DNA from 2 places in the Citrobacter sp. GW821-FHT07H02 genome. Region 1 is predicted to be linked to the other one. Evidence: predicted binding sites of a transcription regulator. Region 1 holds the regulator's gene; the other holds the start of a gene.
What was found. Region 1 encodes PhoB, which activates phosphate uptake and scavenging genes when phosphate is short. Its sites were predicted from a motif close to CTGTCATAAAACTGNCNNAT; they were not measured.

Region 1 (4,428 bases):
GACCTACGGCCAGATAACAGACGGTGGCCAGCAGAAGTCCTGCTACTTTACCAATTGGCGCACTCAGGCTGTCTACGCCACCACCGACTTTTGCCAGCGCCACAACCGTAAGAACCGGCAGTCCAACCGCGGTGATAAGAAAGCCGAGCGCTGCAGTCCAGACGTGTTCGCCTGCCTGCAGACCTACCATAGGAGGAAAAATAATGTTGCCTGCGCCAACGAACAGCGCAAATGTCATAAAGCCCAAGGCGATAATATCGCGCGATTTTAACTGATGGGTCATAAAATTTTACTGCCTGTGGATGTGGTGTTGAAAACGTTAAATTTTCTGCTTTTCCCTGGGGGACAATACAGCGGAATTTTTAATCAATTCCAGCGGGATATGCTCCCGACCTGGCGCGGCGAAGAATAGTTTTTCGATTTACCGCATTAATGCAGTCTGTATGACAGCATCTGAGGCGCAATTTAAACGCTTATAACGTTTTAAAGCAAGATGGGATCCCAAAACCAGAACAATATATCAAGATGAATATACGGCTTAGAACAAAACACCATCCATAAGAAAAAGTCATGGCTAATCATGCGAACAAAAAAGCATCAGACGTTGAAAAATTCAGCAGGTGAATCTTTACCGCAAAGAAAAAAAGCCAGCATTCGCTGGCTTATGGAAAGATAATCTTACATTGCAACATTAAGCATTATTTTTGGCAATTAAACGTTCCGGCAGAACAAAACTAAACCGCGTGCCTTTCCCCACGGTGCTGTCGATAATCAATCGACTGTCGTGATGATTTAATGCGTGCTTAACAATCGCCAGCCCCAAACCGCTGCCGCCAGTTTGCCTGGATCGCGCCTTATCGACCCGGTAAAAACGTTCGGTCAGGCGCGGAATATGCTCAGGCGCAATGCCTGGACCATCATCCTCCACGCTGAACTCCACGCCCTGCGCGGCGAGCTGCCAGCGCACGGTGATATGCGTCCCCGCCGGGGTGTGATTCACCGCGTTATAAACCAGATTCGAGATCGCACTACGCAACTGATCATCATTGCCCAGCACGCAAAGCTGACTGTCAACCTCAAACGTGAAGCTGTGCTGCTGCTGACTTAACGTTTGCGCCTCGCGTTCAACAACACGCAGCATCATCGGTACGTCCACGCGTTCGTTGAGCAGCAGTACAGGCGCGGCCTCAATTTTCGACAGCGTCAGTAACTGTTTCACCAGCCCTTCCATGCGGTGTGTTTGCTCACGCATCGTATGCAGCGCTTTTTCCCGCGTGGCCCCCTCCAGAGATTGCTCCTGCATCATCTCCAGATAGCCCTGCAACACGGTGAGCGGTGTACGCAGCTCATGACTGACGTTGGCGAAAAAGTTTCGCCGCGCCCCTTCGAGCTGGTGCATTTGCGTCACATCACGCGCCACCATCAACAACTGCTTGTCGGTGTAGGGCATCACCCGAATCTCCAGATGCCGTCCGGTGTTTAACACCAAATTGATCGGTCGGGTGAAATCGCGGTTTTTCAGATACTGCGTAAATTCCGGATAACGCAGCAGGTTGAGAATGTTTTGCCCATTATCATCAGGCCAGCGTAATCCCAGTACCTGTTGCGCCAGACCGTTACACCAAAAGATGCCCCCGTCTTCTGTGGTCAACACCACCGCATCAGGGAGCGATTCCGCCCCGCTGCGAAAACGTTTAATGAGATTCCCCAGTTCACGGCGGCGTTTCTTGTTACGTAACTGCATTTGATGCAGGCCGTAAAGCAGCGGTTCCCAGCTTCCGCTTCCTGGCGGCGGGGTCATACTTCTGTCGACCCACAACCACCAGGAGAGACGTAATAAATTCCAGAAATGCCAGATGAGCAGTCCCGTTACCGACGCCAGTAAAAACCAGGGCAGATAACCAAAAAATACACTAAGGATGAAGGCCGGGAGGCAGCAAAGTATCAGCTCCAGCACCAGCCTTTTCCATGACAGCCGTTCCAGCACGCGTCACACTCCATTCACGATTTGAAAGCCTTGCCAGCCTGATAGGCGGCAAGGCGTCAGAAGCGGGTCGAAAAGCGATACCCTGTCCCACGTACGGTTTGTACCATGCGGTCATGACCGCTCTGTTCCAGCGCTTTACGCAGGCGGCGAATATGGACGTCGACCGTACGGTCCTCCACATACACGTTGGTGCCCCAGACGTGGTTTAGCAGTTGCTCTCGACTGTAGACGCGCTCAGGATGCGTCATAAAAAAGTGCAGCAATTTGAATTCGGTAGGTCCCATATCAAGCGGGCTTTCCCCGGTCATCACCCGGTGCGATGTCGGGTCGAGGCTCAGTCCTTGCATCTCAATCACCTCTTCGACCGCCATCGGTGAAATGCGGCGCATGACCGCTTTGATCCGCGCGACCAGCTCCTTGGGCGAGAACGGTTTTGTGACATAGTCGTCCGCCCCCGTTTCCAGTCCACGCACGCGGTCTTCCTCTTCCCCTCTGGCCGTTAGCATAACGACGGGGATTTCGCGGGTCATCGCCTCACGTTTGAGATGTTTAATGAACTGAAGGCCGGAGCCGCCCGGCAACATCCAGTCCAGCAGGATCAGATCCGGCCAGGGTTCATTCAGTTGGTTCACTGCACTGTCATAATCTTCGGCCTCGACTGGCTGAAAGCCATTTTGCTCGAGCACGAAGCAGACCATTTCGCGAATTGGAGCTTCATCTTCTACGACCAGAATACGTCTCGCCATGATTTGCCCTGTTATAGAGTTGCTAGTCATCATTATCAATGCGGCGCCATTATGCGTCAGATTTATGACAGTTTTATGAAAAAAAGCGTCAATCCCCACGCCAGATTGTTGATTTATGACACCCCATAAACAAGATATTAACCTCTCTGAAAGGTTATAATCCCGTTCACGCTTTTTCGCCATGGAACTGTTATGCGCATCCTACACACCTCTGACTGGCATCTCGGCCAAAACTTCTACAGTAAAAGCCGCGCCGACGAGCACCAGGCCTTTCTTGACTGGCTGCTGGAAACGGCGCAATCCCGGCAGGTGGATGCGATCATTGTTGCAGGTGATATTTTTGATACGGGCTCGCCGCCAAGCTATGCCCGCGAGCTGTACAACCGTTTTGTCGTCAATTTGCAGCAAACAGGCTGTCATCTGGTGGTATTGGCCGGAAACCATGATTCTGTCGCCACGCTCAACGAGTCACGCGAGATTCTGGCGTTTCTGAACACCACAGTGGTCGCCAGCGCCGGGCACGCGCCGCACTATCTTCCCCGTCGCGACGGTACGCCAGGCGCGGTGCTGTGTCCGATTCCGTTTTTACGTCCGCGTGACATCATCACCAGTCAGGCCGGTCTCAGCGGTCGCGAAAAACAGCAGCATCTGCTCACCGCCATCACCGACTATTATCAGCAGCACTATCAGCAGGCCTGCGAACTGCGCGGCGAACAACCGCTGCCGATTATCGCCACCGGACATTTGACGACCGTCGGCGCCAGTAAAAGTGACGCGGTTCGTGACATCTACATTGGCACCCTGGATGCGTTTCCGGCGCAAAATTTCCCCCCCGCCGATTACATCGCGCTGGGGCACATTCACCGGGCGCAGGTGATTGGCGGGACGGAGCATATTCGCTACTGCGGTTCTCCCATTGCGCTGAGCTTTGATGAGTGCGGAAAAAGCAAATGCGTTCATCTGGTGAGCTTCGAAGACGGAAAACTGCATTCTATAGAGAGCCTCACCGTTCCGGTCACCCAGCCGCTGGCGGTGCTGAAAGGCGATTTAGCGGCCATTACCGAACAACTGGCGTCGTTTAAGAACGCGGCGCAGCACCCGCCCACGTGGCTGGATATCGAAATCACCACCGACGAATACCTGCACGATATGCAGCGAAAAATTCAGGCGTTAACTGACGACCTCCCAGTAGAGGTTTTGCTGGTGCGGCGCAGTCGGGAACAACGTGAGCGAAGCATGGCGAATGAGCGGCGCGAAACCCTGAGCGAACTGAGCGTGGAAGAGGTTTTTGAGCGTCGTCTGGCGCTGGAAGAGCTGGAGGTTCCCCAGCGTGAACGCCTTAACCAACTGTTCAGCACCACCTTACACTCTCTCGCCGGGGAACATGACGCATGAAAATCATCAGCCTGCGCCTGAAAAACCTGAACTCCCTGAAAGGGGAATGGAAAATCGATTTTACGGCGGAGCCGTTCGCCAGCAACGGACTGTTCGCCATTACCGGCCCGACCGGTGCCGGGAAAACCACGCTGCTGGATGCCATTTGCCTCGCGCTGTATCACGAAACGCCGCGCCTGAGCACCCTCTCGCAGTCACAAAACGATCTGATGACCCGCGACACCGCAGAATGTCTGGCGGAAGTCGAATTTGAGGTCAAAGGCGAAGCCTACCGCGCGTTCTGGAGCCAAAACCGCGCCC
Region 2 (4,428 bases), on a different contig from region 1:
GCAACGTTACGCTCGGTCATCGTGTGAAGATTGGCGCGGGCTGCGTTATCAAAAACAGTGTGATTGGCGATGATTGTGAAATCAGCCCATACAGCGTAGTGGAAGATGCACATCTGGCAACGGCGTGTACAATTGGCCCGTTCGCGCGTCTGCGCCCTGGTGCCGAACTGCTGGAAGGCGCACACGTCGGTAACTTTGTCGAGATGAAAAAAGCGCGTCTGGGTAAAGGCTCGAAAGCCGGTCATCTGAGTTACCTGGGGGATGCTGAAATTGGCGACAACGTGAACATTGGTGCAGGAACGATCACCTGTAACTACGATGGCGCGAACAAGTTTAAAACCATTATTGGCGATGATGTGTTTGTCGGCTCTGATACCCAACTGGTGGCGCCAGTGACGGTGGGTAACGGTGTGACAATCGCGGCGGGTACCACCGTTACCCGTGACGTTGCTGATAACGAACTGGTGATAAGCCGTGTACCGCAGGTCCATAAGCAGGGCTGGAAGCGTCCGGTGAAGAAGAAGTAAATTCAATTTTTGTAGGCCGGACAACGCGTTTACGCTGCCTTCCGGCAAACAGGGATGAGGGGATAACATAATCCCCCGCCCAAAAAGCAGTACTTATAAAAATAACCCCACTCTCTACAAGGCTCGGGGCGCCCGAAAATACGGGCATACAGGTTGACCGACAACGACTGGCATATCGCCAAAATCGGAATTAAAAACTATGTGTGGAATTGTTGGCGCTATCGCGCAACGTGATGTAGCAGAAATCCTTCTCGAAGGTTTACGTCGTCTGGAATACCGCGGCTATGACTCTGCGGGCATGGCTGTGGTCGACAACGAAGGGCACATGACCCGTCTGCGTCGCCTCGGTAAAGTTCAGATGCTGGCACAGGCAGCGGAAGAACACCCGTTGCACGGCGGTACAGGTATTGCTCATACCCGTTGGGCAACCCACGGCGAACCTTCAGAAGCGAATGCGCATCCGCATGTTTCTGAGCACATTGTGGTGGTGCATAACGGCATCATCGAAAACCATGAACCGCTGCGCGAAGAACTGAAAGCGCGTGGTTATACGTTTGTTTCTGAAACTGACACCGAAGTGATTGCTCACCTGGTGCATTGGGAACTGGAACAAGGCGGCACTCTGCGTGAAGCAGTGCTGCGTACTATCCCACAACTGCGCGGCGCGTACGGTACGGTGATCATGGATACCCGTAAACCGGATACTCTGCTGGCGGCGCGCTCTGGTAGCCCGCTGGTGATTGGTCTGGGTATGGGTGAGAACTTTATCGCTTCCGATCAACTGGCGCTGCTGCCAGTCACCCGTCGCTTCATCTTCCTGGAAGAAGGTGATATTGCGGAAGTGACCCGTCGTTCCGTCTCTATTTTCGATAAAACGGGCGCGGAAGTGAAACGTCAGGATATCGAATCCAATCTGAAATACGACGCTGGTGATAAAGGTATTTATCGCCACTACATGCAGAAAGAGATCTACGAACAGCCTAACGCTATCAAAAACACCCTGACCGGACGTATTACTCACGGTGAAGTGGATCTGAGCGAGCTGGGTCCGAAGGCGAACGAACTGCTGGCTCAGGTTGAGCACATTCAGATTATCGCCTGCGGTACTTCCTACAACTCCGGTATGGTATCCCGCTATTGGTTTGAATCTCTGGCAGGGATCCCGTGTGACGTGGAAATCGCGTCTGAATTCCGCTATCGCAAATCCGCCGTGCGTCGCAACAGCCTGATGATCACCCTTTCGCAGTCTGGCGAAACGGCAGATACGCTGGCTGGTCTGCGTTTATCGAAAGAGTTGGGTTATCTGGGTTCCCTGGCGATTTGTAACGTTCCAGGCTCTTCCCTGGTTCGTGAATCTGACCTGGCGATGATGACCAATGCCGGTACCGAAATCGGTGTTGCCTCCACGAAAGCGTTTACCACTCAGTTGACCGTTCTGCTGATGCTGGTGGCGAAACTGGCGCGTCTGAAAGGTCTGGATGCCTCTATTGAGCACGACATCGTTCACGGCCTGCAGGCGCTGCCGAGCCGTATTGAGCAGATGCTGTCTCAGGATAAACGCATTGAAGCGCTTGCTGAAGATTTCTCTGACAAACACCACGCGCTGTTCCTGGGGCGTGGCGATCAGTATCCGATTGCGCTGGAAGGCGCGCTGAAACTGAAAGAGATCTCTTATATTCACGCAGAAGCCTATGCCGCAGGTGAACTGAAGCATGGCCCGCTGGCGCTGATTGATGCAGACATGCCGGTTATTGTGGTGGCTCCGAACAACGAACTGTTGGAAAAACTGAAATCCAACATTGAGGAAGTTCGCGCGCGCGGTGGTCAGCTGTATGTCTTCGCCGATCAGGATGCCGGATTCACCAGTAGCGATAACATGCACATTATTGAAATGCCGCATGTGGAAGAGGCCATTGCGCCAATCTTCTACACAGTACCGCTGCAATTGCTGGCGTATCACGTGGCGCTGATCAAAGGCACCGACGTGGATCAGCCGCGTAACCTGGCAAAATCGGTTACGGTTGAATAATCTGTGTAATGCCCTGCGAAAGCGGGGCATTTTTTATCCCCGTTTTTTTGAACAATTCCCCCTCCGTTTTTATGTGACAAAGCGTCATATTCAGCTACTGTTTCAGTGTCATAAAAAGAAAATCTCTGCGAAATATTAGTGCCATAAAAACACGTAACGCATTGTTTCTTTATGATGTTTTTTAGAAACTGAACACCATTTCTTTCTCTGTCATAAAACTGTCATATTTCGTACATTTAACTGTCACCTGTTTGTCCTATTTTGCTTATCGTAGCCACTTAACAATGATTTACGAATCTTGCAGGAGACATTATGAAAGTTATGCGTACCACTGTCGCAACTGTTGTCGCCGCGACCTTATCCATGAGCGCTTTCGCTGTAAACGCAGCGGCAAGCCTGACAGGTGCAGGTGCAACTTTCCCTGCGCCAGTGTATGCCAAATGGGCAGATACCTATCAGAAAGAAACCGGTAATAAAGTCAATTACCAGGGTATCGGCTCCTCCGGTGGTGTTAAACAAATTACTGCAAATACGGTTGATTTCGGCGCATCCGATGCCCCGCTGTCTGATGAAAAGCTGGCTCAGGAAGATCTGTTCCAGTTCCCGACCGTGATTGGTGGTGTGGTGCTGGCGGTGAATATCCCTGGTCTGAAGTCTGGTGAGCTGGTGTTGGATGGTAAAACACTGGGTGACATCTATCTCGGCAAAATCAAAAAGTGGGACGATGAAGCCATCACCAAACTGAACCCAGGTCTGAAACTGCCTTCCCAGAATATTGCCGTTGTGCGTCGTGCTGATGGCTCCGGTACTTCCTTCGTCTTTACCAGCTATCTGGCGAAAGTGAACGAAGAGTGGAAATCGAAAGTCGGTTCCGGCTCGACAGTAAACTGGCCGACCGGTCTGGGTGGTAAAGGCAACGACGGTATCGCTGCGTTCGTACAGCGTCTGCCGGGTTCCATTGGTTACGTTGAATACGCGTATGCCAAGCAGAACAGCCTGGCCTACACCAAATTGATCTCCGCCGATGGTAAGCCGGTAAGCCCGACTGAAGAGAACTTCGCCAACGCGGCAAAAGGCGCTGACTGGAGCAAATCGTTCGCGCAGGACCTGACGAACCAGAAAGGTGAAGAAGCGTGGCCAATCACCTCCACGACCTTCATCCTCGTGCACAAAGTGCAGAAAAAACCTGAGCAGGGTGCTGAAGTGCTGAAATTCTTCGACTGGGCATACAAAAATGGCGGCAAACAGGCTAATGACCTGGATTATGCCAGCCTGCCAGACAGCGTGGTTGAGCAGGTTCGCGCTGCATGGAAAACCAACGTGAAAGACAGCAACGGTAAAGCGCTGTATTAATAGAATATCTTTGACGAAATGGCGGATGGCGCTACGCTTATCCGCCCTACGGTTCAGACTGTAGGCCCGATAGGTAAGCCGGATAAGCGTAGCGCCATCCGGCTTGGGCAACTTCGTAAACGCGTTCAACGGAAAGAGTAATTTATGGCTGCAACTAAGCCTGCTTTTAACCCACCGGGTAAAAAGGGTGACATGATATTCAGCGCGCTGGTAAAACTGGCTGCGCTGCTTGTGCTATTGATGCTGGGGGGCATTATTGTCTCTCTGATCATCTCCTCCTGGCCAAGTATCCAGAAGTTTGGCTTTTCGTTCCTGTGGACCAAAGAGTGGGACGCGCCAAACGATATCTACGGTGCGCTGGTCCCCATTTATGGCACGCTGGTGACCTCTTTTATCGCATTGCTGATCGCCGTTCCGGTGAGTTTCGGCATTGCCTTATTTTTAACGGAGCTGGCGCCAAACTGGCTGAGACGTCCGCTGGGGATCGCGATTGAACTGCTGGCCGCGATTCCAAGTATC

Region 2: pstS (phosphate ABC transporter substrate-binding protein PstS) is a predicted target of PhoB. The motif match lies at 2,764-2,783, and genes of this name have one in related genera.

The regions. Positions count from the first base shown of each region.
Region 1 is NZ_JBWKPZ010000001.1:20,867-25,294, reverse strand. Features, by position in the region: gene brnQ (branched-chain amino acid transporter carrier protein BrnQ) at 1-283, opposite strand, end outside; gene phoR (phosphate regulon sensor histidine kinase PhoR) at 692-1,987, opposite strand; gene phoB (phosphate response regulator transcription factor PhoB) at 2,044-2,733, opposite strand; gene sbcD (exonuclease subunit SbcD) at 2,926-4,128, shown strand; gene sbcC (exonuclease subunit SbcC) at 4,125-4,428, shown strand, end outside.
Region 2 is NZ_JBWKPZ010000002.1:27,450-31,877, forward strand. Features, by position in the region: gene glmU (bifunctional UDP-N-acetylglucosamine diphosphorylase/glucosamine-1-phosphate N-acetyltransferase GlmU) at 1-527, shown strand, start outside; gene glmS (glutamine--fructose-6-phosphate transaminase (isomerizing)) at 727-2,556, shown strand; gene pstS (phosphate ABC transporter substrate-binding protein PstS) at 2,869-3,909, shown strand; gene pstC (phosphate ABC transporter permease PstC) at 4,054-4,428, shown strand, end outside.